4 regions of the Roseibium sp. M-1 genome follow, and region 3 is predicted to be linked to each of the others. Evidence: riboswitches for the same ligand, from Rfam matches in the RefSeq annotation. Region 3 holds a riboswitch; each other region holds the start of a gene.
The links. Region 3 has a riboswitch for cobalamin ahead of ACX3M4_RS18095 (CbtB domain-containing protein). Riboswitches for the same ligand answer to the same signal wherever they lie in the genome.

Region 1 (7,569 bases), 3.3 Mb from region 3:
GTCAACCTCTCGGGCAGTTGCGGCAATACCAACCAGATCGGCTTTGTTCGCCTGTCACTGGATCCGGAAACGGGGGACCCGTCGAGCGTCGGCGGCGTCGACTACGGCAACACGGAGGAATTCCGGCAGTCCCTCCGGGACGAGGTCGACGGCGGTTTTCTGCTGGAAGGCGGCGGCGGTACGTTCGGCTTTGAGGATACCTGGGTGGTTGACGGCGAAGACGGCTTCTATGCCCCCGTTCTCTTCACCCAGACGGGCAACGTCTTCTTTATCGGCGATGCACACGACGGCGGTTATGAATATATCCGCACATTCGGCACAAACACATTTGGATTCGAAGACCTGTCGGCGTCCGAAAACTCCGATTTCGACTACAATGACATGGTTCTGAAGATCAGTTTGTCAGATGACGTGCTCTAACAGTGTTGTCAGTCCGCTTGCAGGGCTGCTGAGGGCAGCTTGAGGCTTTTCAAGACCAGGTTGCCGAAGATATTCCATGCAAATACGCACTCGGTGTACCCTATCGACAAACGCGTAACGTGCGCCTGGAGGACCCAGAGCTTCTACAACTCAATGATTTCTTGGATTTAGAAGAGAGTGGTGATGGCTCCCCAGGCCGGACTCGAACCAGCGACCCAGCGATTAACAGTCGCTTGCTCTACCAACTGAGCTACTGGGGATCACCACGCTCGGGGCCAGCGTGTTGCCGCCCCGTCGATGGAGATGCGTATATCAAAGGCTTGATCCGTTTGCCAAGCCCCTCAAGGCGTTTTTTTCTCCGCTCTGGCGTTTTTTTGGAGCCTATGTGGAAAACCCGATATTTTTCAGACCGATAGAGGTTAGAAACGGCCTGTAAAACGCTGCGTTTCCAGCACTTTGATACATCGAAACAGCTCAACCATCCGCAAAGCTTGCAAGGATGCGGCCGGATAATCAGGTGTTTGCGCGGGATCGGGCGCAGTGTGCTTGCCGAACGAGTGAAAAGAGCGGTGCTTGTGTGCGCCTCAAGATCCGGTTAGGAAGGTCCTGACGGTTCCGGAGAGGGCGTGTGCCCGGTCCGGATGAAACGGGAATCCGGTGCGGAGCTGATTGCTCCAGATCCGGAGCTGCCCCCGCAACTGTGAGCGGTGAGCGGCTGCACGAAAACCACTGGCTTGAAACGAGCCGGGAAGGGGTGCAGACGCGATGAACCGCAAGCCAGGAGACCGGCCGTCGCAGGAACAACCCTTGGGGACCGTCGGGTGGACGGCCGGGAGACGGATTTGACTGATCAACACGGCGCACGGACCGCCCTGGTCCTCGGCGGAGCCCGCTCCGGCAAGAGCCGGTTCGCCGAACGGCTCGTGGAAGAGACCGGTTTTCCGAAACTCTATGTCGCGACCGGCGCCGCCCATGACGCGGAAATGGGCAAGCGCATCGCCTTGCACAGGCAACAGCGTGGCGACACCTGGAAGACAATCGAGGAACAGACCGACCTTGCCGGCATTCTTGCCGCCGAAAGCCGTCCGGACCGGGCCATTCTCGTCGATTGCCTGACGCTCTGGCTCTCCAATCTTCTCTTTGCCAAAAGGGATCTTGCCGAAGAAACCGCGCAGCTCTGCGCGGCGGTGCCCAGGCTTGCCGGTCCTGTTGTTTTCGTCTCCAACGAGGTCGGCATGGGCATCGTGCCGGAGAACCGCCTCTCAAGGTCGTTCCGCGATGCGCAGGGCCGGCTCAATCAGGTTATGGCCGGGGTCTGCTCCAAAGTGGTGTTCGTTGCCGCCGGCCTGCCGATCCTTCTGAAACCCACCTCTCAACCGGATATCAGATTATGACTTCTTCTCAACAGTCGGGCCGGAAAATCCCGGCAACCATCGTCACCGGGTTTCTGGGCGCGGGCAAGACCACGCTGATCCGTAATCTCCTGACCAATGCCAACGGCAAGCGGATCGCGCTGATCGTCAACGAATTCGGCGACATGGGATTCGACGGTTCGCTGGTGAACGGCTGCGCCGATCCGGATTGCGCCGCCGAAGAAGTGGTCGAGCTGACCAACGGCTGCATCTGCTGCACTGTCGCCGACGATTTCCTGCCGACCATGGAAATGTTGCTCGCCCGCGACAACCCGCCGGAGCATATCGTCATCGAAACGTCTGGTCTCGCTTTGCCGCAGCCGCTGGTGCGCGCCTTTTCCTGGCCGAGTGTCAAACCGAAGGTGACCGTGGATGGTGTCGTGACGGTTCTGGACGCAGCCGCGCTCGCCGAAGGCCGCATCGCCCTTGACGAAGAGGCTTTGGCCGCGCAGCGGGCCGCCGATGAGGCGCTCGACCACGACAGTCCGGTTGAAGAGCTTTTCCATGATCAGCTCCGCTGCGCGGATCTGGTGGTGCTGAACAAGGCTGATCTCGTCGCCGAGGATGTTCTGAAGACCGTTCACGAGCGGATTGCCGCGGATGTGCGCCCCGCCGTACATATCGTCTCTGCCGAGAAGGGCACGCTGCCGATCGAGGTCCTGCTCGGCCGCGAGTCCGCTGCCGAAGACGACATGGCCCTCCGCCACGAGCATCATCACCATCATCACGACGATGACCACGACCATGATCACGACGATAATGACCATGACCACGATGACGACGACCATCATCATGATCACCACCACGACCATCATCATCACGACGATTTCGAAAGCCATGTGCTCGAAGTCAGTGCCTTTGCCAGCCTGAAGGATGCGGAAGCTAAGGTGCTGGAAGCCATGGCGCTGAAAGGCGTGCTGCGCATCAAGGGTGCGGTTCGTGTCGAAGGCAAGGCGGCGCCGGCCATGGTTCAGGCCGTCGGGCCACGCGTCGAAACCTGGTTCGCGGCAGGGGCGGAAAGCGCCGGCAAGCTGGTTGTGATCGGTCTCAAGGGGCTGGATCTTGCCGGTGTGCGTTCGCTGCTGGGCGAATTGAGCGCGGCCGCCTGAAAGCAAGAAGACTAAACGGAATACCGGAAGAAAAAGCAGCTGATGCATATTCTCGCCAGCCAGACGCGCCGGATCGACGACGGAGGGGACGCGGTCGATCTCGGCCAGTCCCCGGCCGACATCCTGTTCCTGTCGGCGGCCGATACCGAACTCGGCAGTTTCGCAGCAGCGCATCACCGGTCGGGCGCGGGGCGGGCAAGCCTTCGTCTCGCGAACCTGATGGCGTTGTCGCACCCCTATTCGGTCGACCTTTATGCCGAAAAGACGGTCAGTGGCTCGAAGCTGGTGATCCTGCGCATTCTCGGCGGTGTCGAATACTGGCGCTATGGTCTGGAACGCATCGAGGAAGAGGCGCGGGCGCGCGGGATCGACCTGATCGTCGTTCCAGGCGATGACAAGTGGGACGAGGACCTGACGTCCCGCTCGACGCGGCCGACAGCCGAAGTGCACCGGTTCTGGCGCTATTGCGTCGAGGGTGGTTCGGAGAACTATGTGAACGCGCTGACCTACGCGGCCCACCTCATCGGCAAGGCCGAGGACCCGGCTCATCCGGTGCCGCTGCCACGGGCCGGGATCTATCTGCCGGGGCACATCGCCCCGGGGCTGGACGATCTGAAGGCTTCCTGGAGCGACATAGCGCGTCCCGTCGCCGCGATCGTTTTCTACCGAGCGCTGGTGCAAGGTTCGCAGACCGCCCCGGTGGATGCGTTGGTTGAAGCACTCGGCGAGGCAGGCGTCAACGCGCTGCCGGTCTATGTGTCGAGCCTCAAGGAAGCCGAATCCGTTGCCGTTCTGGAGAACCTGTTCGAGGCAACACTTCCGGATGTCGTTCTGAACGGCACTGCCTTTGCTGTCTCCAAGGCGGGGACCGCGCATCAGACGACACCACTCGACCGGCCAGGCAAGCCCGTATTGCAGGTGGTGTTTTCCTCGTCCTCGAAGGACGGGTGGGTAGAAAGCGACCAAGGTCTGTCGATCCGCGACCTTGCAATGCATGTTGCGTTGCCGGAAATCGACGGCCGGATTCTGACACGCGCCGTCTCCTTCAAGGAAGAGGGGGTCTTCGATGAGGCAACCCAATCGACACCGGTGCGGTTCACGCCGGTGCCGGACCGGATGCGCTTCACTGCGGAACTGGCAGCGGCCTGGGCAAAGCTTGGGCGCACGCCAGCAGCAGAGAAGAAGACCGCGCTGATCCTTGCCAACTATCCGAACAAGGACGGCCGGCTCGCCAATGGTGTCGGTCTCGACACGCCGGCCTCGTGTGTGGGCGTCCTTAAGGCGATGGCGGCGGCTGGCTACGAGGTTGGTGAGGCGCCAAGCGGTTCGGCTGCACTCATGGAGGTTCTGACATCCGGTATGACCAACGCTCTGGACAGCCGGAACCTGCGAGCAGGCTTTCAGACGCTGTCGCTCGAGGCATACCGGGCCGCCTTCGATAGGCTGCCTTTGGCGGTTCGCTCTGCGGTAAATGACCGGTGGGGGAAACCGGAGGACGACCCGCATGTGACCGGTGGCGACTTCCGTCTTGCCTTGCACCGGTTCGGCAACCAGGTGGTCGGCATCCAGCCCGCGCGCGGCTACAACATCGATCCGAAGGAGACCTATCACGATCCGGCACTGGTGCCGCCGCACCATTATTTCGCCTTCTACATCTGGCTGCGCGAGACATTCGGCACGGATGCAGTCATTCATCTCGGGAAACACGGTAATCTGGAATGGCTTCCGGGCAAGGCGCTGGCGCTGTCTGAAGGTTGCTTTCCGGAAGCCGTGCTTGGACCGGTGCCGAATATCTATCCCTTCATCGTCAACGATCCGGGCGAGGGCGCTCAGGCCAAAAGGCGGACGGCTGCTGTCATTGTCGATCACCTGACCCCGCCACTCGCCCGCGCGGAAAGCCATGGGGTCGCCGAAGAGCTGGAAACGCTGCTCGACGAATATTATCTCGCCAGCGGTGTCGATCCCCGCCGTCTCAAGGCGCTGACACGGGATATTCTCGATGCAGCCGCCCGCCATGGCCTTGACAAGGATATCGGCCTTGAGCCTGGCATGGACGAAGAAACCCGTCTTGCACGCCTTGACGCGCATCTTTGCGATCTGAAGGAACTGCAGATCCGCGACGGCCTGCATATCCTGGGCGAAAGTCCGGAGGGCGATCTGTTGACGGATCTGCTGGTAGCGCTGGCCCGGGTGCCACGCGGCAGCGACCCGGCCGGCGAGAGCCTGCAGCGAGCTCTTGCCAGGGACCTCGGGTTCAGTGGCTTCGATCCGCTCGATTGCGAATTTTCCGACCTCTGGACGCTGGAAAAACCGGCTGTCCTGCAAGACATCATGGACGCTTCCTGGCGTTCCCACGGCGATACGGTCGAGCGGCTTGAACTGCTGGCTTGCGATCTTGTTTCAGGAATGCAGACCGCAGCTGAAACCTGGGTGGAGACCAGAGCGGTTCTGGAAGAAATAGAGCAGAAATTGAAACCGTCCGTGATCGGGTCCGGCCCGGCGGAAACTGCTGCGGTGCTGATGGCGCTAAGCGGCGGTTTCGTTGCGCCCGGTCCTTCCGGTGCGCCGTCGCGCGGGCGTCCCGACGTGCTGCCTACCGGGCGGAACTTCTATTCCGTCGATGTGCGGGCGGTGCCGACTGAAACCGCCTGGCGCCTCGGGTGGCAATCCGCCGGCCTTGTCGCCGAACGCCATTTCCAGGAGGAAGGCGAGTGGCCCAAGGCCCTGGTGCTGACCTGCTGGGGCACGGCCAACATGCGCACCGGCGGTGACGACATTGCCCAGGCTCTGGCACTGATCGGCGCAAGGCCGGTCTGGGAACAGGGATCGGGCCGCGTCACCGGATTCGAGATCCTGAAGCTTTCTGAACTCGGCCGTCCTCGCATCGATGTCACGCTGCGGGTTTCCGGATTCTTCCGCGACGCCTTTCCGCATCAGATGGATCTGTTCGACAGCGCCGTCCGGGCTATCGGCAAGCTCGACGAGCCGGAAGAGGCCAATCCTGTGGCCGCGCGCATGCGGGCCGAGACACGCAAGCTGCAGGGCGAGGGATTCGATGCCGCTGAAGCGACGCGTCGAGCCGGTTTCCGGGTCTTCGGATCCAAGCCTGGTGCTTACGGTGCAGGCCTGCAGGCCCTGATCGACGAGGGGATCTGGTCAGAACGGGCCGATTTCGCCGATGCGTTCCTGACATGGGGCGGTTATGCCTATGGCGGCGGCGCGGAGGGAACGGTCGCACGGCACGATCTGGAAGAACGGTTGAAATCGGTCGATGCCGTTCTTCACAATCAGGACAACCGCGAACACGACCTTCTCGACAGCGACGACTATTATCAATTCGAGGGCGGGCTTGCGGCGACGGTCGAAAGCCTGAAAGGCACCGCGCCAAAGGTCTATCACAACGATCATTCGCGGCCGGAACGCCCTGTCGTGCGCACGCTGTCGGAGGAAATCGGCCGCGTTGTACGGGGCCGGGCAGCCAATCCGAAATGGATCGCCGGGGTCATGCGCCATGGCTACAAGGGCGCATTCGAGATGGTCGCGACGCTCGACTATCTCTTCGCCTTTGCCGCGACGACCCGGGCTGTCGGCGATCATCACTTCGATCAGCTCTATGACGCCTACCTGGACGATCCGGCCGTGCTGGATTTTCTCAAGGACGCCAACCCTGCCGGCCTCAATGAAATGCTGTCGCGGTTTCAGGAAGCGATCGAGCGCGGCCTCTGGACGCCGCGGCGCAATTCGACCCATGCTGCACTGGGTGACTTGAAAACAAGACTGGAAGGGAGCAACGCATCGTGACTGCGGACAAGGACAAGCCGGAACTCTCCGAAGACGAACTCAACGCCCGCCATGCGGAAAAGATGCGCAAGAAGAAAGCCGCGCGCGACAAGATCATGGCCACCAAGACCATCGAGAAGGGCCTCCTGATCGTTCACACCGGCAAGGGCAAGGGCAAGTCGACCGCCGGTTTCGGTATGGTGTTCCGGTCCCTCGGCCATGGCCACAAGGTCGGCGTTGTCCAGTTCGTCAAGGGCCGGATCGAGACCGGCGAACGCATGGCGCTGGAACGCTTCTCGGATCTCGTTACCATCAAGCGCATGGGGGAAGGCTTCACCTGGGAAACACAGGACAGGCAGCGCGACATCGATGCCGCGAAGGAAGCCTGGGAAGCTGCCAAGGAGATGATCACGTCCGGTGAGTACCGGCTGATCCTTTGCGACGAGCTCAACATCGTGCTGCGCTACGACTATCTCGACATCGCCGAAGTGGTCGATTTCCTGCAGAACGAGAAGCCGGACGACGTTCACGTGGTCATCACCGGCCGCAACGCAAAGGACGAGCTGATTGAGATTGCAGATCTCGTCACCGACATGACGCAGATCAAGCATCCGTTCCGCTCCGGCGTGAAGCCGCAGGAAGGCATCGAGTTCTAGGGCTTTCCATGCATTCCAAACCCCGCACGCCGGCGATCATGATCCAGGGCACCGGCTCGAATGTCGGCAAGAGCCTGATCGTCGCCGGCCTTTGCCGTCTCTTTGCCAACCGGGGTCTGAACGTTCGTCCGTTCAAGCCGCAGAACATGTCGAACAACGCGGCTGTCACGGCCGACGGTGGTGAGATCGGCC
Region 2 (7,569 bases), 2.7 Mb from region 3:
ATGTCGATCTAGGTGAAAACGGCGCATCCGGAAAAGAACGAGATGTCCTTCCAGGAACCTGATGAAATCAATTCGTTTGAATTAGCCGGAACTTGCGACGGTGTCCACAGGTTGTAAAGATGCTACCCAATCGCGCCGACGACTTGGCGGGCAATTCTGCAGACGAAGACATTCCGCACCCGTGTACCTTCCGGGAAATGGCCAATCAGCATTTTGAGGCAAACCTCTTGCTCGATCCGTCCGGACCAATTGACAGCTCCTTCAATTTCAGTCACTCAAAAGGAGATGGTTCCCGATTCCACACGTTGGATCGGGATGAAAAGGGAACACGGTGCGGTTTGCCGACAAGCGCCAAATCCGTGACTGCCCCCGCAACTGTGAGCGGTGAGCGAACCTGAAAGCGCCACTGGGGAAACCCCGGGAAGGATCAGGCGAGCTTCGACCCGCAAGTCAGGAGACCTGCCATCGCATCTTCAACTTCAACCCGGGCGGGGTGTCCCGGAGGAGCGAGTGACATGGCTTATCGGCACCTGCTGACACAGACTGACATTCGGTTTTCCGCCACGCCGCGCAATCGCGGAGGGCGATATGAACCGGAAACGGACAAGCAATTCACAAGATCTCCATGAGCTTCCCACACGGGCAAGCAGTCTTTGCGACCGCGTGGTCAGGGCCATGCGCCCGAATGGCTGCCAGGTCCCGTTCGCCTCGACGACAGAGGGGAACGTGGTGACGCTGAATGAGCTTTCGCGCACCGGGGAGGGATCGATCAGTTCGTTCAGAAGAGCTTCCCATCCGCGACGGGGCCGAAAACCGGCTTTGCCGAAGGTTGTCGAGCGAGCCGATTCCATGCCGGAAGAAGGCAGACCATGACCTGCGGCCAGCACCGGATCGAGGTCTGCACCAGTTGCCGGCACAGAGGGACGCAGTGCCTGCCCGGATACCGGCTGCTACGGCGTCTTCAGGAAGCCATGTCGATGGCGTCTCCCTTCGTGGGCGATGGGTTCGAAATCTCCGGGACAGCCGGGCTCGCCGGTTGTTCACGGCCTTGCATCGCCGCGTTCCGGGCAACGGACAAGGCAATCTACCTGTTCGGGGACGTTGATCCGCAGGCGGATATCGATGCGCTCGTTGATTTTGCCGAAAGCAAGCGGTTGGCGGAAACGGATCGAAGCCGAAGCAAGGAAAAGGCTCAAAAGATGGGCGGGGTTCCACCTTTTCACTTTCCTGCAGCCGTGATCGTGACCGAGGCCGGCAAGGCTGCGCTGTCATGAGCGGTGCTGCGCTCTCGGTGCGGGAGGTAAGCTGGAAGCCGGGCAGAAGCGAACCGGTGCTCCATCCTCTGAGCTTCGATCTGGGGCCGGGACAGGTGCTCGGGATTGCCGGTGCCAACGGGGCCGGCAAGTCCACCCTGCTGCGCCTGCTTTACCGCTTCCACCGTCCGGCGAGCGGTGCCGTTCTTCTCGACGGCGCCGATATCTGGCGGCAATCGCCGCGCGCGGTTGCCCGCAAGGTCGCTGCCGTCCTGCAGGAGCAACCGACGGATTTCGCCCTCAGTGTCAGGGAAATCGTGGTGCTCGGCCGGCGGCCGCACGGTTCCGGCTTTGCCTCGGGCGGCAAACGGGATGCGGAAATAGTTGCGGATGCTCTGGAGCGCATGGACCTGCTGCCCTACGCAGCCCGCGCCTTTGGAACGCTTTCCGGTGGCGAACGTCAGCGCGTGATGGTCGCACGTGCCCTTGCGCAGGAACCGCAGCTCCTGATCCTGGACGAGCCGACCAACCATCTCGACATTCGCCATCAACTGGAGATCGTGGCCCTGATCGCCAGTCTCGACATCACGGTGGTCGCCAGCCTGCACGACCTCAACCTCGCGGCCGGCGTCTGCGACCGGCTGCTGCTGCTCCACAAGGGCAGGAGCGTTGCCTATGGGGCGCCGGACAGGGTTTTGTCGCCGGCCCATATCGAACACGCCTACGGGGTGCGCGTGCAAAGGGAACTCCTTGCCGCGAGCGAACGCCCTCATCTGACTTTCCATCTTTGATCCTGGAGAAATGCCATGAAACAGTTAGCCCTCGGCCTTGCCGCGGTTCTTTATGCCGGGACCTCCTTTGCGCAGGTTACCGTGAAGAGCTGCGACCGGGATGTCACCTTCGACAGCGTCCCGGCGGCCGCCATATCGAACGACGTCAATCTGACTGAGATGATGCTGGTCCTCGGACTGCGCGACCGGATGGCCGGATATACCGGCATTTCCGGCTGGAAGACGCTGGACGAGCAGATGCGCTCCGGTGTGGCCGAACTGCCGGAGCTGTCGTCGAAATATCCTTCGAAAGAGGTTCTGATCGGTGCCGACGCGGATTTTTATTTCGCAGGCTGGAACTACGGCATGAAGGTTGGCGGCGAAGTGACGCCGGAGACGCTGGAGCCCTTCGGCATCAAGGTCTACGAACTAACCGAAAGCTGCATTCATATCGGCAGCAAGGCCAAGGCCTCGCTTGACGATATGTATAACGACCTCTTGAACCTCGGCCGTATCTTCGCTGTGGAGGACACAGCCTATGATCTGGTCGGGTCCTACAAACTGGAGCTTGATCGTATCCGCAGTTCACTTCCCGGCAATGAAGCGCCACTCAAGGTGTTCGTCTATGACAGCGGGGAGGACAAGCCGTTCACGGCAGGCCGCTACGCCATGCCGACAGCGCTGATCGAGGCCGCCGGCGGCGTCAACGTGCTGGAGGATCTTGAAAAGAGCTGGGCGACGACTGACTGGGAAACCGTTGTCGAGCGCAATCCGGACGTGGTCGTGATCGTCAATTATGGTGAGGTGACAGCGGACCAGAAACGCGCGTTCATGCGCGATAACCCGGCGCTGGCCGGGATCGAAGCCGTCAAGAACGATCGCTTCGTCGTGCTCGAGTATGTCGAGGCGACGCCGGGCCCGCGCAACATCAAGGCCGTGCAAAAGCTCGCCGACGGTTTCTGGGGAGAATAAGCTTGTTGCAGAAGGTGACCCGGCACGACCCGGAGGACCGCGCGCCCTTGCGTTTCGGCGCGAGCCGCTGGGGCCTTGCGCCGGCGGGCCTGCTGCTGCTGGTTCTGTCGATTGTGGTCGCGGTCATGGTCGGGGCAGTCAATGTCCCGGCCGGCACGGTGCTCGGCATTGCAGCCAACAAAGTCTGGCCGGATCTGGTGACGCCTGACTGGTCTTCCGGGCGGGAGGCGATCGTCTGGGAGCTGCGCTTCCCGCGGGCGTTTCTGGCCGGGCTTGTGGGGGCCGGTCTTGCGCTTGTCGGTGCCGCGTTGCAATCCGTCACGCGCAATCCCCTGGCCGATCCACACCTTCTCGGCATTTCTTCCGGCGGTGCTGCAGGGGCCATTCTGGCTCTCCTGCATACGGGGCTGTTCCTCGGTCTTCTGACGGTGCCGCTGATGGCCTTTGCCGGTGCTCTTGTGGCGACCCTGCTGGTGCTTCTCGTCACCCGCTTCGCCTCGGCCACCAGTGCCGACAGGCTGGTGCTCGCCGGTGTCGCGGTCTCCTTCATCATTCTGTCGATTGCCAACATCCTGATCTTTCTCGGTGACCCGCGCGCAACGCACACGGTCGTCTTCTGGATGCTGGGCGGCCTCGGTCTTGCCCAGTGGAGCCATCTCATCTACCCGCTCGCCGTCCTGGCGCTGGTTGCGCCTTATCTCATGGCGCGGGCACCTGATCTCAACGCCATGACAATCGGCGACGAGACTGCAGCAACGCTCGGCATTCCCGTTGCCCGGTTCCGCCTGACGGTCTTTGTCGCCGGAGCGCTTGTGACCGGCGTGATGGTGGCTTTTTCCGGCCTGATCGGTTTTGTCGGCCTGATGATGCCACATATCGCGCGGGCGCTCGCCGGCGGCTGCTACCGCCGTGTCCTGCCGGCCTCGATGCTGCTTGGGGCGATCTTTCTGATCTGGGCCGACATCCTGGCGCGCACGCTGATGGCGCCGGAGGACATGCCCATCGGTATCGTCACCGGGTTGATCGGCGGGGTGTTCTTCATAGCGTTGTTGCGCAAGGCCGCTAGATAGCGTGCAGGCCGCCGGAGATGCGAAAACCCCTTTTCCGGCTTGACACGTTACCGCTAAGCTTGACCGGTCAAGACGGGATCGGGGTGCCATGGACAATCTTGCGGCCAATCCAGCCGAATTCACCCATATAAGGATCATCATCGGCATGGTGATCGGGCTTGGCGTTGCCAGACTGTTGAACGGGCTGGCCCGCTATGCGCAGCACCCGGGGCAGGAGCCGATCTACGCTGTCCATCTTGGCTGGTCGCTGTTCATGCTCCTGTCCGTCGTGCATTTCTGGTGGTTCGAATTTGCGCTCGGCCGGATCCAGGTCTGGACTTTCGAGAGCTATCTTTTCGTCATTGCATTCGCAGCGCTCTATTTCTTCATCACGGCCATACTCTATCCGGACAAGCTGGGCGAATATGCCAATTACCGCGACTATTTCCTGAACAGGAAGAGCTGGATCTACGGGTCGCTGGCACTGCTGTTTGCGTTCGACCTTGCAGATACCGCCCTCAAGGGAAGCGCTCATGTCAAAGAGCTGGGAACGTTCTATCTGCTGCGCCAGATGACCATGATCGTACTGCTGCTGGCAGCGACGCGGATTGCAGCGCGCGCCTATCACATGGCTCTTGTGAGCCTGGCGCTGTTGACCCAGTTCTGGCTCATCGCCAGCAGCTTCAACGTATTGAAGTGAGCCTGCCGGGTTTGATGAACCCGGAGCTCAGGCGGTTGCGCGTGCGGGCCGCGGCCGGCCGCGCATGAGGATGAAGATCATCACCGACATGTTGAGGAGGTTCCACGCAATACCGTTCAGGAAGGCCGCCTGGTAGGAGCCGGTGAGGTCGTAGATCCAGCCCGACAGCCAACCACCGAGCGCCATGCCGAGGATGGTCGACATGATGACGAGACCGACGCGCTGGCCGGCTTCGCGCGCAGGCAGGTATTCGCGCACGATGACAGCGTAGCTCGGCACGATACCGCCCTGCGAGAGACCGAAGATCAGCGACACCAGGTAGAGCGAGGCAAGGCCGTTGAAGGGGATGAAAAGGAACAAGGCCGCGCATTGCAGCACGGAGCCGATCAGCAATGTCCTGACCCCGCCGATCTTGTCGGCAATAAAGCCGGAAGCAAGGCGGCTGATGATGCCCGCGCCCGTCATCAGCGCGATCATGTCGGCACCCGGGGCGACGCCGTAACCGAGGTCAACGCAATAGGCGACGATATGCACCTGGGGCATGGACATGGCAACGCAACAGGCAAGGCCGGCGACGACAAGCAGAGCTTGCAGGACCGTGGGGGAAAGGCCCGTATCCTGGCTGCCGAAGCGGTTGGCGGCGGGGTTCGCGGCAAGGGCGGCTTCGGGCGGCCGGCGGCGCAGGATCAGCGCCAGCGGCACCATGGTGACAAGGCAGATCGCCGCGATCAGGAAATAGGTGTCGCGCCAGTCATTGGTGGCAAGGCTCCACTGGATCAGCGAAGGCCACAGCACACCGGCAAGATAGTTGCCGCAGGCGGCGCAGGCGACGGCCAGGCCGCGCCGTTTCACGAACCAGTGGGAGATATCGGCGATCAGCGGCCCGAAGGTCGCCGAGGTGCCGAGACCGATGAGGACACCCTGGGCAAGCGAAAAGGTCCACACGTCCGGCGCAAGCGCCGCCAGCGCGAAGCCCGCGCTTAAGGAAAGCGCAGAACCGATGACGGGCGGCACGATGCCGTAGCGATCGACAAACCGGCCAAGCAGGTAATTGCCGGCGGCAAAACCGAGCATCGTCGCGGTATAGGGCAGGGAAGCACCGGCCCGGTCAATGCCGAAATCAGTCTGGACGGCCGGCAGAACGATGACCACGGCCCACATGCCTGCGCCGCCAAGCGTCGACAGCAGAATGCAGATCGCCAGCCGGAACCAGGCGTAGGGCCCGTCCTGGACATAAGGGTCTTGTGCGGCGGCGAGGGTCATGATCGGCTTCCGGATTGCGCAGGACCCTTGCGTAGCAGGTTCGCCAAAGCAGAACCAACAAATATCCTTGAAGCCAAAGCGCACAAATTCAGATGAATTCGGAGGCAGCCGGCACCGCCTCCGAATTCCGTTTCTCAGTGCTGGGCGACAGCGGCAGCCGGGGCCGACAGCGCTTCCGCGATCAAATCGCTCAAGGTCCGGGTCGGATGGCCGATGAGGTCCTGAAGAGCGGTGGATGTGGTAAAAAGCTCACCAGCCGCAGTCCCCCGGTCCGCGTCGGCCAGCACCTTGGCAAAGCCTTCCGGCAGTCCCGCCTGAACCAGGATCCCGGCATAGGTATCTTCCGGAAGATTGTTGAACGGGATCGTCCGGCCCGACTGGCGCGAAAGCTCGGCGGCAAGGTCGCCAAGGCTGAAGGCTGGGCTGCCGCCGAGTTCATAGGCACGGGTGGAAAGGTCGTCCCCGGTGAGGACACGGGCGGCCGCTTCCGCATAGTCTTCCCGACCGGCGGCGGAAATCTTGCCGTCACCCGCAGCACCAGCCACCGTTCCATGAGCAAGCGCTGCCGCAATCTTGCCGCCGAAATTCTCCACGTACCAGCCATTGCGCAACACCGCATGGGCAATGCCGCTTTCGGCCAGAAGTGTCTCCGTCGCAGCATGCTCGATACCGAGCTGCAGGCTGGAATGAGGTACGTTCAGGAGGCTGGTATAGACGATGAAGCGGACGCCGGCAGCCTTTGCCGCGTCGATGACCGCCTTGTGCTGCGGCACGCGCTTGCCGACTTCAGAGCCGGAGATCAAGAGCAGGCGGTCGACACCTTCAAGGGCAGCGCCGAGGCTCGCGGCATCGTCATAATCGCCCTTGACCACGCTCACCTTCCGGGAGGCGAGGTCCTGGGCTTTCTCCGGGGAGCGAACCATTGCGCGCACCGGTTCGCCGGCAAGCTTTGTCAGATGTTTGAGGACGAGGCGGCCCAGCTGGCCATTGGCACCGGTGACTGCGATCATAATGTTTCTCCTTGGCTGATCGGTGAAATCCATCGGATGCAGCCCATATAGACGGGGCACTTTCTTTTTGTTAGTACGTACAAAAAGGTTAGTTTTGAAAAAAGACGATCCTCAACGGACGGAAACAGGACATGAGCGAGAAGACCGATCAAAGCCCCGGATGCGCCCTCAGCGGCAATGCGACCTTGTCGGAGCTGATCCGCAAGGGCGAAATGCTCAATCCGGATTGTCCGTCGCGGGAGATCCTGCGGCACCTGACCAGCCGCTGGGGAGTCCTGGTGCTGATCGCATTGCTGCAGCGGAACCAGCGCTTTTCGGAATTGCGGCGCAGCGTCGGCGGGGTCAGCGAGAAAATGCTGGCGCAGACGCTTCAGACACTTGAGGCGGACGGTTTCATCGACCGCTATTCCCATCCGGTCGTGCCGCCGCATGTGGATTACAGCCTGACGCCGATCGGCAGGGAAGCGGCCTTGAAAGTGCGCGACTTCGCCGACTGGGTGGAAATCAATATCTCCCGGATCCTGTCGGAAAAAGAAAACAGGGTCGAGGCGG
Region 3 (7,569 bases):
CGCGTTGCGATACCCCCGGACGGCGCTTTCCGGACCGACAGCAAAGCCGAGCCCGGCTTCGACGCAGCCGAGAATGCCTTCCAGCGTGCCCATTTCGGTCACCTGCGTGTCGCTGCGGCCAGCACTGCCGAGCCAGGCGAGGGCGGCAGCGCGATAGCTGCAGCCGTGTCGGAAGACAAGTAACGGGTCCCGGGTGGTTCCGGCGGGGTGGCGCGCGCAGACAAGCTCTTCGGAGAAGGCCCGTACCGCGTGAAAGCGGCTTTCATCCACGGGGCCTGCCACGAAAGCGGCATCGATCTTTCTGTCCCAGACCTTCGCCAGCAGATCCGCGGTTGGTCCCGTCGTCAACGACAGCGGTGCGGAGCTTTCGCGTTTCAGGCGTTTGAGCACACCCGGCAGGCGCACCGCCGCCGTCGTCTCCATCGAGCCGAGACTGAGTGGGGCCCCGGTTCCCGCAGCCTCCAGCAACTCCCTCTCGGCGGCGGCGAACTGATGCAGAAGATCAACCGCACGGCCATGCAGCTGTGCACCGAACTCCGTCAGCCGCGCCCCGGTCTTGTTGCGCTGAAAGACCTTCTGGCCGAAGTGTTCTTCCAGGCGGCGAATACGCGACGTCACGTTGGACTGGACACAGTGGAGCGCCTGCGCGGCCGCGGAAAAGGACCCGGTATCTGCAACGGCGACGAGGGTTTTCAAGAGTACGATGTCCATGATATCTAAAATAGTGATATTATTTTCTGCTATCAATCATTTTTCATAAGACTTCATCCATGCCAGTCTTGAGGCATGGACCAGCTTCTCGACACCCGCTTCACCCGCCGTTTCGATATTGCCCATCCGGTGATGCTTGCTCCGATGGACCGGATTTCCGACGGCCATCTAGCCGCAGCCGTTACCCGCGCGGGCGGTTTCGGCGTGATTGGCGCCGGTTACGGCGATCCGGACTGGATCGATGCTGCATTTGCTGCGGCCGGAGACCTGCGGGTCGGCATCGGCGTGATCACCTGGAGCTTTCTCAAGAAGCCAAAGCTCCTGGACAGGATCCTCGATCATCGCCCGGCGGCGCTTTTCGTCTCCTTTGGCGACGCGGCACCGCTCATCGCCGAAGCGAAGGCCCGGGACATTCCAGCCATCTGGCAGGTGCAGCGCCTCGACCAAGCCGAACAAGCCCTTGCGGCCGGTACGGACATGATCGTCGCCCAGGGCCAGGAAGGCGGCGGCCACGGCATGGACCGGGGACTGTCCGCCCTTCTGCCCGCCGTACGGGATCTGGCCGGTCCGGACCAGATCGTTCTTGCCGCGGGTGGCCTTGCCGACGGGCGCGGCCTCGCGGCTGCCCTGTTGCTTGGCGCGGACGGGATCATGATGGGCACCCGGTTCTGGGCGAGCGACGAAGCCAACGGGTCCGACGCGGCCAAGGCGGCGCTGGTCAAGGCGCGCGGCGACGACACCGCGCGTTCCAGCGTCTTCGATGTCGCACGCGGGCTCGACTGGCCGGCGGAATTCACCGGACGGGTGGTGCAGAACGCCTTCTCCCGGCCCTGGCTGGACGATCCGGCGGGGCTGACGGGCGCTGCCCATAAAATTCAGAAGACCTATGCGGCAGCCGATCCGGACGACTTCTCCGTCCGCGCCCTGATCGCCGGCGAGTCGCTCGATCTTGTCAGGGACGTGCGACCCGCCGCCGATATCGTGTCTTCCACGGTCAGAGATGCCGCCGATTTATTGTGCCAGGCGCCGGCCTTCCTCGCGAAATCCGGGTGAGAGGGCAGTGATGTCAAGGTTACTTCCCCTAGCAGAGGCAAAAGATCTGCCGCTTGAAAATTTCACTGTGCCAAAGGGGCAGGAACGTTTTCCCGAACTCCCGGCACTGCTGTCGGCGACAGATGCCAAGCCAAGTTCCGGACAGACCAATCAATGAGCTCCGCTGCTTCGGCCGGCGGTTGCCGGCCTGCGACTGTGCGCCGGTGGTGAATTCCTGATACCATGGCCCTGGTGTCCGGTCGCAAAGGAAGGGAAGGACCGGTTTCCATAAACCGGAGGGGTTTCCATGTGCGATCTATGCGTCATCAGTTCGGTCAAGCAACGTATGCTGTCTCGTCGTGATTTCTTCAAGGCAAGTGCAGCGGGGTCCGGCGTTGCCGCCGCTGCCGCGCTGACCGGCACCATGCCGGCCATGGCTCAGGCGCCCGCGCGTATTGCCGATATGACACACGAACTTTACCCCGACTTCCCGACCTTCGGCGGCAGTTCGCAGTTCGAGATGAAAAAGATCTTCGACATCGCCAAGGACGGCTACAATCTGTTTGAGTTGCGGGTCAACGAACACACCGGCACCCATCTGGATGCACCCTTGCATTTTTCGGCCGACGGCCAGTCGGTGGCCGAAATCCCGGTCGAGAACCTCGTTGCGCCATTGTGCATCGTCGATATCAAGGCAAAGGCGGCGGAAGATCCGGACGCGCAGGTGACGCCCGACGATCTGAAGGCCTGGATTTCCGCCAACGGTGACATTCCCGAAGGCGCATGTGTCGCCATGAATTCGGGCTGGGCCGCGCATGTGGCGAGCGACATGTTTCGCAATGCCGATGCCGACGGCGTCATGCACTTTCCCGGCTTTCATGCCGAGGCGACGCAGTTGCTGATGGAAGAGGCCGATGCCGTCGGAATCGCGGTCGACAGCCTGTCGCTGGATCACGGCATGTCACAGGATTTCGCCGTGCATTATTCCTGGCTTCCAAGCGGCCGCTGGGGGCTGGAATGCATCGCCAATCTCGATGCACTGCCTGCAAGCGGCGCTACGCTTATCGTTGGCGCGCCCAAACATCGTGGAGGCACAGGTGGCCCTTCGCGGGTGTTGGCGATGGTTTAAGCGGCTCCGGAATCGCGGCATTCACCCGGATCCGGGTGAATGCCTCAAAGCTAGCCGGTCTTGGAGTTTTTGAGCCTCTCATGAGCGTTCTCTTGAACGCACGATGCCTTAATGCGCCTCGTCCCAATTGTCCGCGGCACGTGCATCGACCTGCAGCGGCACGGAAAGCCTCAGCGCCGGGTCGCAGGCGTTTTCCATCACGTCCCGGATGACCGGGATGGTCGCCTCCACCTGCTCGTCCGGAACCTCGAAGATCAGTTCGTCGTGCACCTGCAACAGCATCTGCGCGTCGAGCTTCGAATGGGCGAGCTTGTCTTCCATCCGCACCATGGCGCGGCGGAGGATGTCGGCAGCCGAGCCCTGGATCGGGGCGTTGATCGCCGCGCGTTCATAGAAGGCGCGGTGGTTGGGGTTGTTGGTGTTCACCTCCGGATAATGCGCCTTGCGGCCGAAGATGGTGGTGACATAGCCGTTGGCATGCACCTGCTTCTTGGTCGCTTCCATATAGTCTCGAATACCCGGGAAGCGTTCGAAATAGGTCTTGATGTAGTCGCCCGCCTCACCCCTTGAAATGCCGAGCTGGTTGGCAAGGCCGAAAGCGGAAATGCCGTAGATGATGCCGAAATTGATCGCCTTGGCGCGTCGGCGGACCATCGGATCCATGCCTTCGATCGGTGTGCCGAACATCTCGCTCGCCGTCATGGCGTGAATGTCGAGACCGTCGTCGAAGGCTTTTTTCAGCTGCGGAATGTCCGCCATGTGGGCCAGCACACGCAGTTCGATCTGGCTGTAGTCGGCGGAGATCAGCTTGTGGCCCTTGGTGGACACGAACGCCTTGCGGATCTTGCGGCCTTCCTCTGTCCTGACCGGGATGTTCTGCAGGTTTGGTTCCGACGAGGAAAGGCGGCCGGTGGTGGTGGCCGCCAGCGCGTAGGACGTGTGCACCCGTTTGGTCTCAGGGTTGATGTAGCCGGGCAGGGCGTCCGAATAGGTGGATTTCAGCTTGGAAAGCTGACGCCAGGAGACGATTTTTGACGGCAGCTCGTGGCCTTCGGCCGCCAGATCCTCCAGCACCTGGGCCGAGGTGGACCAGGCGCCCGTCTTGGTCTTCTTGCCGCCGGGCAGGCCCATCTTGCCGAAGAGAATGTCGCCGAGCTGCTTCGGTGAGCCGATGTTGAAGCTTTCGCCGGCGAGCTCGTAGATCTCCGATTCCTGCGCCGCCATTCCTTGCGCGAATTCGCCGGAAAGCCGCGACAGCATCTGCCGGTCGACGGAAATGCCGCGCTTTTCCATGCGCGCCAGCACCGGCACCATCGGCCGTTCCAGCGTCTCGTAGACGGTCGCCATGTGATCGGACGCCAGCCGCGGCTTCAGGATCAGCCACAGGCGCAGGGTAACGTCGGCATCCTCGGCGGCATAGGCGGTTGCCTTGTCGATCGCTACCTTGTCGAAGGTGATCATCGACTTGCCCGAGCCGCAGACTTCCTTGAAGGGGATCGGCTTGTGGCCGAGCCAGCGCTCGGAAAGTTCGTCCATGCCGTTGCCGCCCTTGCCGGCATCGACCGTATAGGACAGCAGCATCGTGTCGTCGTAAGGCGCGATGTCGACGCCGTGGCGGGTCATCACCAGCCAGTCGTATTTGAGGTTCTGCGCGATCTTCAGGACCGAACGGTCCTCCAGCATCGGCTTCAGGACTTCGATAGCATCCTTCAGCGGGATCTGGCCCTCGATCAGGCCGCCGCCACCAAGCAGATCGCCCTCGCCGTCAACATGGGCAAGCGGCACATAGCAGGCCTTGCCCGGCTCGGTCGACAGCGACAGGCCGACGAGATTGGCCTGCATGGCGTCGAGGGACGTGGTTTCGGTGTCGAAGGCGACATAGCCCTTTTCATAGGCCGCCGCGCACCATTCCTTCAGGCGCTCGAGGCTTGTCACCGTCTCGTAGGCGCCGGAATCGACCGGGATCGCGCGCATGGCCTCGACGCGGGCATCGGCCACGGTCTGCGGCACCATCAGGCCGTCGTTCCCCGGCGCGGCATCGCCCGGCGTCCTGGCAGCTTCCGAGCCGGCGCTGTCGCCGCCGCGCTCCACCATGCGGCCCTTGTGGTCGGGCGTATCCCAGCCCGGCACCTGGAAGTCGGCCGCCTCGACATTGGTCAGTTCCGCGCCGGTCATTTCCGCAACGCGCTTGGTCAGCGTCGAAAAGCCCATGGCCTTCAGGAAGCCGACCGCCTTCGGCCCGTCGACCTCCGTCACCGACAGGTCGCCGACCGGTACCTTGACCGGCACGTCCTGCTTCAGGGTTACAAGTTGTTTCGAGATGCGTGCCTGATCGGCGAACTCGATCAGGTTCTCGCGCCGCTTGTTCTGCTTGATCGAACCGGCATTGGCGAGCAGGGATTCCAGGTCGCCGAATTCGTTGATCAGAAGCGCGGCGGTCTTGAGGCCGATGCCCGGCACGCCCGGCACGTTGTCGACGCTGTCGCCGGCCAGCGACTGCACCTCGATAACCTTGTCCGGGCCGACGCCGAATTTTTCGAAAACCTCAGCTTCACCGAAGATCTTGTTCTTCATGGTGTCGATCATGCCGACCTTCGGCCCGATCAGCTGCATCAGGTCCTTGTCGCCCGAAACGATGGTGACCCGTGCGCCCTGAGCGGCCGCCTGGACGGCATAGGTCGCGATGAGGTCGTCGGCCTCGAAGCCTTCCTGTTCGATGCAATGCACGGAAAAGGCCCGTGTCGCCTCGCGGATCAGACCGAATTGCGGCACGAGATCTTCCGGCGGTTCCGGCCGGTGGGCCTTGTATTGCGGATAGATCTCGTTGCGGAATGTCTGCCCCGAATGGTCGAAGATCACCGCGAAATGGGTCGGCTCGTCGCCTTCTTCCGGGGTGAGGCCCTCCTGCAGCAGCTTCCACAGCATGTTGCAGAAGCCGGAGACCGCGCCGACCGGCAGCCCGTCGGGCTTGCGGGTGAGCGGCGGCAGCGCGTGATAGGCGCGGAAGATGAAGGTGGAACCATCGACCAGAATGAGGTGGTCGTCAGCGGTGAGGGCGGGGGAAGAGCTTTGCGTCGACATGGCGCGGATCATGCCCGCAGCCCGCCCTTGAGAAAAGTCCTAAAGGAAAAAATTCGGGGCTGCGTCCACCGCCATCGGCGCCCCCTCATCGAGGGTTGCGGGCAAGGCCATTTGCAGTGCCGTCTTCCGGCAAGACCGCTTCGGAACGGAATTTGTCGGAATCGACCTTTCGCAGGCAAAGCAAATAGGCCATTATGGAAAGGCTTGGTTTTCCACAGCGGCACAAAGTGCCGGGAAACGAACAGGGAATTCGGATACGGCGTACCCAACTCGGGCGCCGGGTGCCGAAGCCGCCCCCGCGACTGTATGCGGAGAGTGCCGACCATCGATGCCACTTGCGTTAGACGCAGGGAAGGCGGTCAGGCGCTGCGACCCGCGAGCCAGGAGACCTGCCAGGCAAAGGCCAACCCCGGCTGTCGGGTGTGACAGCAACGAGGACACGACATGACTGCTCTGACTTCAAAAGCCACTCTCTCCGTTTCCAAGATCCTGCCGCTGGCTTTCGCCGCGATCCTGGGCCTCGGCATCATCACCATCACCGGACACGTGCAGGCCGGCGCCCTGCATGACGCGGCACACGACGTGCGCCATGCGACCGGCTTCCCCTGCCACTAAGATGCTGACACGATTGCTGACCAGCGGCCTGTTCGCTGGCGCTGCAGCAGGGCTTATCGCGGCTCTTCTGCAGCTTTTCTTCGTGCAGCCCGTGCTGCTTCATGCCGAGCTTTATGAATCCGGCGAACTGGTGCATTTCGGCGCGGCCGCCGTCAGTGCGCACCAGGATCTCGGCGGCTTCGACGCCGTTCGCGACGGGCTCAGCGTCATCTTCACCATGCTGACTTATACCGGCTATGCCTTCGCGCTTCTGGCGGCAATGGCACTTGCCGAAATGCGCGATGCGAAGATCACAGCCCGCAGCGGCCTCATCTGGGGCCTCGCAGGTTTCCTGACCTTCCACTTCGCGCCGGCTTTCTCGCTGCCGCCGGAAGTGCCGGGGGTTGCCGCCGCAGATGTCGGTATCCGGCAGGTCTGGTGGTGGACGACGGTGGTGACGACCGGTGCGGGCCTTTGGCTGATTGCCTTCGGCCGCAACTGGCTCGCCTTCGGCGCGGCCGCCATTCTCCTGCTGACACCCCATGTCGTCGGCGCGCCTGAGCCGGATGCCTTCACCGGGCCGGTGCCCACTGAAATCGGTGCGCTTTTTGCCAGCCGGGCTCTTGGGGTCGGCATGGCCGCCTGGATGCTGCTCGGCTGTTTCGCTGCCTATTTCTGGCAGCGCGAGGGCGCCCGGGCGGAAGCGGCCCAGACGGCCTGATCCTGTCACCGGACTGAAACGAACCGGGAGGAACCTCTGTTCCCCCGGTTTTTCAATGTGATAACGGAAAACTCATGGAACGCTCCCTAGTTCTCTTTGCCATCGGCCTGATCTTCGGCGGTGGCATCGGTTTTGTCGTTGCAGCCGGCAACGGCGTCACCTTTGACGGGCACGACCACAGCACCGGCCACGCCGCGAACCACGTCATGCCGGCACCCAACGATCCTGCGGCCGGACAACCGGCCGAGCACACAAAGGCGCATGCAGGCGGCCATAACCACGACATGCTGGTCTCGCTGCC
Region 4 (7,569 bases), 2.0 Mb from region 3:
GAAATAGGCGCAGGTGAGGTCCTCGATGCTCGGAGGAGAGCCGTTGCCTGCATTCTTGACCGCTTCGAGGCGGCCCAGAAGTTCGGTATCCAGTTGCTGAAAGCGGCTCTTCAGAAGTTCCAGAAGCAGGTCGCTCTTGCTGCCGAAGTAATAGTTCACAGAGGCGACATTGGCTTCCGAGGCGTCCGTGATCTCGCGCACGGAAGTGGCCGAAATACCCTTTTCAGCCATCAGTCTTTCCGCATTCAACAACAGGCGCTGGCGTGTCGGTTCCGGCTCCATACTCCCTCCTCGGTTGGTCTGGAGGATGTAGACCGAAAGACGGGAGAGTTCAAACGTTGTTTGAAAAAGAGAGCCTGTTTCCTTTCATGTGTCAGGACGGTCAAAAAGGGGGCTCCAATCCGGTCGTTTATCTAATTTGCAATTTGATCCCAAAAGCCGCCAATCGTTCCGACCGCAATTTGTGAAGCCGTCGCCGTCAGCGATCACTCGGGTGATCGATGAATGTTATGCCGCGATAGTCCTTGCGGAAGCGGCCGAAGTCGCTGAGTGCCGGGACGACCTGTTCCAGAAACAGGCGCCCCACTTTCGTTGAGCCGCCCGGGAAGGCGACGCAGCCGTCGATGGCACCGGCCTTGGCCCAGTCCTTTATCGCGGCGACGGCATCGGTGGGCGTTCCAACAACCAGCCAGTGCGCCGATCCGATGACTTCCGGCCATAGCAGAAGGTCTTCAAGCGCCGTTGCGCGGGAAAATGACAACGTCCGGATCAAGCGCGACGATTGCCTCATAGTTCGGTTCGCTCTGGGTCTGCCCGGTAACAGCAACCGAGCCGTCCTCGGGCCAGTAACCCGGTTCCTTGAGACCATCAGCATCGAGACCGACAAGGGTTTCGACCCCGGCCACCGCGCGGACGAATTCGCCGTTATAAGCATTGAAGGCGACGATCCGGCTGACCGGGTTTTCGAAGGTGACGGTGACATCGGTTTCGTCGGTCACCGAGATTGGATCAGCCAGGGCAGCGCCGGTCACACCGGCCAACACAAAGACGGCCGCAATGGCCAGGCGAACGTGGCGAAGGTCCGGAACCTTAATTCGGCCGGACAGATTTGAAGAAATGGTCGTGAGCAAGTGTCCCGTGCTCCAGTTGCGGCGAAGCAAACGGAGACGGGTATGACCCATGGCCGGCCAGGTAGCCGGGATCGGTACACCTTCGGGTGCAAGTCATGAGACCCTCCTCCAGGACACCCCGCCCGGGTTTGATTGAACAAGCGCCGGCAGGTCTCCTGGCTTGTGGGTCAACACGCTCCCCGGCCTTCCCAGATCCGTTCCGGTCCAGTGGCCAGCTTGAGGGCGCTCTTCGCTTACAGTTGCGGGGACAGCTCCGGGTTTGCGACGTGCTCAAGCCTCCGCCGTGCACCGGATTCCCTTTTCATTCCTTTCGGAAACCGACGGCTCTTTGTGCGGGATTCCTCAAGACTAGTCAACGGCAGCATAAGGAAAACAGGCAGTGCAGACACATGCGGCCGGCCCTGGCGTTACTGGCAGTATTCACAGTAGGGCATTTTGGCGTTTGTCTTCTGAGCGCCCCTCTTTTCGGTGCTACCGGTTCCCCCCGGGTCAAGACGGCAACCCGGCGTGGCATTTAACGAAATATCTCGATGTCGTATCGGCGGGGCCAATTCCCGTTCTTTCACCTTCAGGACGGGAGTGAAAGAGAACCCCCGCAGATAGGCAGACCCTCAGGCCAGCATGCCGAAGAAGCGATCCAGGTCGTTGCGCAGGTCGCGTTCGTCCTCCAGTCCGATGCTCAGCCGCAGGATGATGCTGTTGTTGCGGGGATGCGGGGGCACGCGCGACGCAGCGACGTTCATCGGGGCGACCAGGCTGCGCGTGCTGCCCCAGGACGAGCCGATGGAGAACACTTCCAGCCCGTTCAGTGCGGCGTCGAGTTTCGGTCTGGCCGTCTCCGGGAGGACCACGGAGAAGACGCCACTTGATCCGCTGAAATCGCGTTTCCAGAACACGTGACCCGGGCTGTCCGGCAACGCGGGAAACAGAACTTCGCCAATGCCCCGGCCTGAAAGCTCGGTGGCGAGACCGGTCGCCACGCGGCCCACATGAGACAGACGCAGGGCCATCGTTTCCAGCCCGCGCAGCACAAGCGACACGGCATCCGGTGCGACCCCGATGCCCAGCATCCGCATCGTGTCGCGCAGCCGGCGGCGCAGATCCGGGTCGGCAACGGTGACGGCGCCCATCAGAACATCGGAATGACCTCCCGCGTATTTGGTCAGCGCCTGGGCCGAAAAATCGATGCCGTGTGCGAGCGGTTTGAAGAGCAGCGGCGTTGCCCAGGTATTGTCGATGCCGGTCAGAATGCCGCGCGCGCGGGCCACGGCCGCAATGGCGGGAATGTCTTCCACTTCCATCGTCGTCGAGCCGGGTGACTCGGTCCAGATCAGGCGCGTCTGCGGGCGGATGTGCTCCTCGATCCCCGCGCCGATGCCGGGTGGATAAACGGACCAGGAAATGCCCATGGGTTCCAGAAGGTCACGGCACAGGCCGGTTGCGGGCGGGTAGACCGTTTCGGGAAGGAGCAGGTGGTCGCCCGGCCGGAGCACGCTGAGGAAGACAACGGATATCGCCGCCAGCCCCGAAGGCAAAAGCACCGTCTTCGCACCGCCCTCCAAGGCACTCAGCTGAGCCTCCAGCACGCGGTGTGTCGGCGTGCCGTGCAGGCCATAGGAATATCCGTCCAGATCGCGCTTTTCGCGGTTTGCGTAGTCAGCGGCATCGTCGAAGACGATCCCGGACGCACGATGCGTCGAAACGCCAAGGGAAGTGTATCCGTCTTTCGAAACCTCGGGATGATGGACGGTGAGGGTTGCATCGTGCATGCGCAGGCTCCTTTTCTGTCGGGGAAACATTGCACGGCGGTCGACGCAGGAATACTGATAGAGGCTTATCAGTCTATGCGAAAATCTTATAATGCAGCACCGTCAGCTCGAGGCCTTCAATGCGGTCATGATTTCCGGCTCAACCGTCCGGGCCGCGGAACTGATGCGGGTAACCCAGCCTGCCGTCTCCCGGCTGATCGCTGAGCTGGAGCAGGCGGTGCGTTTTCCCCTGTTCGACAGGGTGCGTGGCCGGTTGGTGCCCACGCCTGAGGGCCGGCTTTTCTTTCGCGAGGTCGAGCAGAATTTCCGCGGCATGGACCGGCTGCGGGCGGCGGCGGCCAACATCCGGGATTTCGGAACCGGGTCGTTGCGGGTGGCCTCCCTTTCGGCGGCGGGCGTGTCCCTTGTCCCGGCGGCGGTGCGGGCCTTTCGTGCCCGGCATCCCGATGTGCGTATAACGCTACACATCACCTGGTCGGCCGCGATCCGCAACGGGGTGGCGGACGGCCGGTATGACATTGGAATCGCGGCGGATGAGATCGAGCGGACCGGTGTCGACAGCCAGGTCTTCGGCAATTACCCCGGGGTCATCGCCATGCCCTCGGATCATCCGCTTGTTTGCCACGACGAGATAACTCCCGCCCTCTTGAAGGATTGCCCGATTGTCGGCCTTGCGCCGGAGGACCAGGCACGTCACCGGTTCGACACCGCGATGAAGAGGGCGGGGGTAACGCCTCGCTACATCATCGAGACGCCCAACGCGGCGACCGTATGTGCCCTGGTGCTGACAGGCGATGCGGTGGGATTCGTGAACCCGCTGGTGGTTCGCCAGTTCCTCCAGGACGGCCTTGTTTTGCGCCCGTTCTCGCCGGCAGTGCCCTTCAGGACCTACATGCTTTTCCCACCCAACAGCCAGAAATCCCGCCTCGTGAAGGACTTTGTCGGCGAGTTGATGAAGCTCAGGAATACGAGCGAAGCGGCTGGCGGGTGAGGGGCGGTTGTATGCCCGAAGAGGGATCGAATTCAACCTGTTGGAATATCCTCCCCTCGTGAAGCAGCAGGTAAAGGTCGCGCCGTCCGGCAGATCTCACCGGTTGAAGGTTCTCCTGCAAGCATCCGCTTGCTGCCCATTCGCGTGAAGTCGCATGCGTTGGAACCGTCGTCGTCGGTCTGGTTGCAGATCGGGAGCGTAGTATCGGCCTGATTCCATCAAGCGAATTGAAAGGGTACCTGGTGTCGGCAGTCGCGTTGCCCTTTCGCAGCATATCAGATTGCCGGATCCGCAACGTCGATCACCAGCAGCAATCTTGCGCCGGTGTGCGGGTGAACGGCGGGCGATCTGTGCAGAAGGCCGCATCGTTCCTCGGACGGCCATTTTCCGCCTTTGAAGAGGCCCACGGCGCCGGTGCGCATGTTCCGGACGCGTGCGGGGTTTGTCTGGTGCACCTCCGGCACATATTGCGTTCCGTCGCCGCGGTAGGTGCACAGGAGTCGGGCCGGAACATTGTCCAGGTGGAACTTCGGGCACATCGCGTCGTCGGAAACGTCGAAGCGGATCTGCACATACTCCGCTTTCATGATCCGGCCGAAGATTGCCGCCAGCGCTCCGACGTCGCTGGCCAGCATGTTCAACCATCGCTCCTCCGGCATGCCGGCAATCCTGCAGGCGGCCAGAGCCGCTTCCCCGGCAAGAGCGACCGGCAGGGTGGTGCGCATTTCCGGAAGCCGGTTTGCCGGCAGGGCGTCAATCCAGGACTGGAATTCCGGATCGGGGGTGCGTTGCCAAATGGCCGCCGCGACACCTGGGGCCTCGATCAGGAGCAGAATGTCATCATCTCTGCCGATGAGAACATCCTGCGCGCTGCCTTGACGGACACCAAGACGGGCACATTGTGTGTGCCCTGCCGCGTTCGAAGATGCCAGACCGGTCATGCCGCAGCCGCGCCCCTGTTCCAGCGGGGAAAGGGGTCGGGCAGGCGGGCGAAGCGGGCCAGATCGTCGCCGGACGCTTCGTCGATCAGGCAGTCGTCGAGACGCTTCTGCAGCGGTGCCCAGTCGATGCCCGACCCGATGAAGACGATTTCCTGGCGGCGGTCGCCAAAGGGCTCCGACCAGTGGTTCTTGACATAGGCAAGTGCGCGTTCGTCCTGCGGCCACCGATCGCGCGGTACGGAGACCCACCAGGTTCCGAGCGGACTGACGCTGGAGAGCGCGCCGGCGAGCGAGAATTCCGCCACCCAGTCCGGCCGCGTCGCAACCCAGAAATGACCCTTGGCGCGAATGACGCCGGGCAGGGGACCGTTCAGCAGCTCGTGGATCTTTTGCGGATCGAACGGGCGGCGTGCCCGGTAGACATAGGAGGCAACGCCATATTCCTCCGTCTCGGGTACATGATCGGCAAAACCGTAGAGCTCCTTTGCCCAAAGCGGGTGTTCATGGGCCTTCTCGAAGTCGAAGAGCCCGGTGTTCAGGATCTCCTCGATGGCGATCCGGGCATAGTCGGCCTCGATGATCTTCGCATCCGCGTTGAGGCTGCGGATGATCTTGCGCGCGGCATCCACCTGGGAAGGCTTGGCAGCGCCGACCTTGTTGAGGACGACGACTTCGGCAAATTCGATCTGGTCGGTCAGAAGATGCACGAGCGTGCGCTCGTCGTCCTCGCCAAGTGTCTCGCCGCGGTCACGCAGGAAGTCGTGGCTGGAATAGTCTTTCAGGAGATTGACCGCATCCACCACCGTGACCATCGTGTCGAGCCGGGCGACGTCGGCAAGGCTCTGGCCGGCCTCATCGCGGAATTCGAAGGTCGCGGCCACGGGAAGCGGTTCGGATATGCCGGTCGACTCGATCAGCAGGTACTCGAACTTTCCTTCCCCGGCGAGACGGCGGACTTCCTGCAGGAGATCGTCCCGAAGCGTGCAGCAAATGCAGCCGTTCGACATTTCGACAAGCGTTTCGTCGGTCTTGCTCAGTTCCGCCCCGCCTGCCCGGACAAGGTCCGCATCGATATTGACTTCAGACATGTCATTCACGATCACCGCAACGCGAAGCCCGTCGCGGTTGTTCAGGACGCGGTTGAGCAAGGTGGTTTTTCCGGCCCCGAGAAATCCGGAGAGAACGGTTACGGGGAGGCGGTCTGTGCGACTGGTTTTTTCGAGCACGGCAAGCTCCAGCTTTCTCTAAAGGTGAAGTTGCGCCCGGCAAGGCTGCCGGGCGCGTCCAGGGCTGTCAGTGAGCCAGCATTTCCGCGACGATTTCCTCGGCGTTGAGGGACGAGGGATAATAGGTCGGCCAGTTCGTCAGCTCTTCCAGCAGGGCGGCGCGATCGTCCCCCCAGTAAAGGTGGTAGTGATCGGCCTTGTCAGGGGCGATCCTGTGGTCGCTGAACTGGATGAATTGCGGTGCGGCCGCGTCACCCTCGACCTTCTTGAAGATGAAGCGGACCCCGCGATTGCCCTTCTTGTAGGTCAGGATCTCCCGGCCATCGCTTACATAGCTGGCCTTGAGCGGCACCCCTTCGGAGAAGAAGGTCACGGTTTCACCGTCGATCGTGATGCGCTCGACGTCGGTCCGGTAACCGGTGTCGTAATAGGCCTTGTATTCCTCGGCGGTCTTGTCGCCATGTTCCGCCTTGTGGGTCATGACCTTGTCGAGCGATCCGTCCCGGAGATACGGATAGACGGACTGCCAGTCGCCTTCCCAGTCCGACAGGGTTCGCGCCTGGATCTGGTCGTCCTCGAAATAACCCTTGTAGACCTGATCGTCCGCGTGACTGTGGGCGTGCTTCTCATTAGCCGCGTCGCCGTGCATATCGCCGGAGCCTCCGACGGCGACGATGTTGTAGGGCTTGCCGTCGACTGCAATTTCACCCGCCTTCCTGAAGTCGGCGGCACCGACGAGATGAAGCTTGCCGGCCAGCGGATCCGTGACGACGATGGTGTCGCCTGCCACGGCCACCCGCGGACGCGGATCGCTCCAGTGTCCATCCATCGAATAGGCGTTGGTCAATGCCAGTGAGTTGGTGATGGCGCCCTTCAGGATGTCGAGCTGGTGAAGCTGGCCATCTTCGGTGAAGACATAGGAAAATTGCGGCCGGACCGGATCGACGGTGAAGTGAACGCGGCGCATCGGCAGATCGATCAGCCGGAAGTCTCCGCCATCTGTCGGGTCGATGATCACCACCTTGTCAGCGCCGTAGTTGCCAAGGAAGTACTGGATGCCGATGCCGCCGATGACGGTGGTCGATTTGCCTTCGGGAAGCGTGCCGGGATAGGGCACATGGCTGATCTGCGGTGCGCCATCCCCCCCGGTGACGACGAGCAAACCCGTTGCGCAGGCAAAGACCAGCAATTTGCCGGACGCTGCTTCGCCGTGCAGATCCGGGCATTCGGCTATTGTGCCGGTCTGCTCGCCTGCCCGGTCAAGAACGCGGATGCCGACCGGCAGTTTGGACGGGTCCTCGGGATGGGGAACGGATACCAGATCGTGATCGCCATAGGCGACCGCGACCCCGTGATGCGGTGCGCCGGCTGCCACCGCACGCGCGTCGACCTTGCCTTTCAACGCGTCGCTTTCGCTGAAGACACGAGCGACGCCTTCCTTGTCGAAGAAGACAGCCAGTTGTCCGTCATGCTCGACAAAGTGGACAGGATACTCGCCCGCGATCTCCGCTC

Region 1: linked by a shared signal. The riboswitch ahead of cobU (bifunctional adenosylcobinamide kinase/adenosylcobinamide-phosphate guanylyltransferase) and the one ahead of ACX3M4_RS18095 (CbtB domain-containing protein) in region 3 are both predicted to bind cobalamin.
Region 2: linked by a shared signal. The riboswitch ahead of ACX3M4_RS00600 (DUF1636 family protein) and the one ahead of ACX3M4_RS18095 (CbtB domain-containing protein) in region 3 are both predicted to bind cobalamin.
Region 4: linked by a shared signal. The riboswitch ahead of ACX3M4_RS27185 (hypothetical protein) and the one ahead of ACX3M4_RS18095 (CbtB domain-containing protein) in region 3 are both predicted to bind cobalamin.

Annotation. Positions count from the first base shown of each region.
Region 1 is NZ_CM137257.1:742,775-750,343, forward strand. It holds gene ACX3M4_RS03420 (hypothetical protein) at 1-420, shown strand, start outside; tRNA gene ACX3M4_RS03425 (tRNA-Asn) at 605-680, opposite strand; cobalamin riboswitch at 1,016-1,228, shown strand; gene cobU (bifunctional adenosylcobinamide kinase/adenosylcobinamide-phosphate guanylyltransferase) at 1,263-1,814, shown strand; gene cobW (cobalamin biosynthesis protein CobW) at 1,811-2,941, shown strand; gene cobN (cobaltochelatase subunit CobN) at 2,984-6,742, shown strand; gene cobO (cob(I)yrinic acid a,c-diamide adenosyltransferase) at 6,739-7,377, shown strand; gene ACX3M4_RS03450 (cobyric acid synthase) at 7,386-7,569, shown strand, end outside.
Region 2 is NZ_CM137257.1:120,428-127,996, forward strand. It holds gene ACX3M4_RS00595 (hypothetical protein) at 1-2, opposite strand, end outside; cobalamin riboswitch at 270-481, shown strand; gene ACX3M4_RS00600 (DUF1636 family protein) at 870-1,274, shown strand; gene ACX3M4_RS00605 (ABC transporter ATP-binding protein) at 1,271-2,044, shown strand; gene ACX3M4_RS00610 (ABC transporter substrate-binding protein) at 2,060-2,995, shown strand; gene ACX3M4_RS00615 (FecCD family ABC transporter permease) at 3,043-4,065, shown strand; gene ACX3M4_RS00620 (hypothetical protein) at 4,154-4,744, shown strand; gene ACX3M4_RS00625 (MFS transporter) at 4,772-6,007, opposite strand; gene ACX3M4_RS00630 (SDR family oxidoreductase) at 6,142-7,017, opposite strand; gene ACX3M4_RS00635 (winged helix-turn-helix transcriptional regulator) at 7,149-7,569, shown strand, end outside.
Region 3 is NZ_CM137257.1:4,000,636-4,008,204, forward strand. It holds gene ACX3M4_RS18075 (LysR family transcriptional regulator) at 1-711, opposite strand, end outside; gene ACX3M4_RS18080 (NAD(P)H-dependent flavin oxidoreductase) at 787-1,764, shown strand; gene ACX3M4_RS18085 (cyclase family protein) at 2,051-2,872, shown strand; gene polA (DNA polymerase I) at 2,981-5,965, opposite strand; cobalamin riboswitch at 6,142-6,364, shown strand; gene ACX3M4_RS18095 (CbtB domain-containing protein) at 6,398-6,568, shown strand; gene ACX3M4_RS18100 (CbtA family protein) at 6,543-7,268, shown strand; gene ACX3M4_RS18105 (hypothetical protein) at 7,343-7,569, shown strand, end outside.
Region 4 is NZ_CM137257.1:6,041,456-6,049,024, forward strand. It holds gene ACX3M4_RS27175 (TetR family transcriptional regulator) at 1-282, opposite strand, end outside; gene ACX3M4_RS27180 (hypothetical protein) at 479-760, opposite strand; gene ACX3M4_RS27185 (hypothetical protein) at 732-1,130, opposite strand; cobalamin riboswitch at 1,259-1,467, opposite strand; gene ACX3M4_RS27190 (trans-sulfuration enzyme family protein) at 1,742-2,899, opposite strand; gene ACX3M4_RS27195 (LysR substrate-binding domain-containing protein) at 2,991-3,890, shown strand; gene ACX3M4_RS27200 (DUF1826 domain-containing protein) at 4,166-4,831, opposite strand; gene ACX3M4_RS27205 (GTP-binding protein) at 4,828-6,057, opposite strand; gene aztD (zinc metallochaperone AztD) at 6,125-7,569, opposite strand, start outside.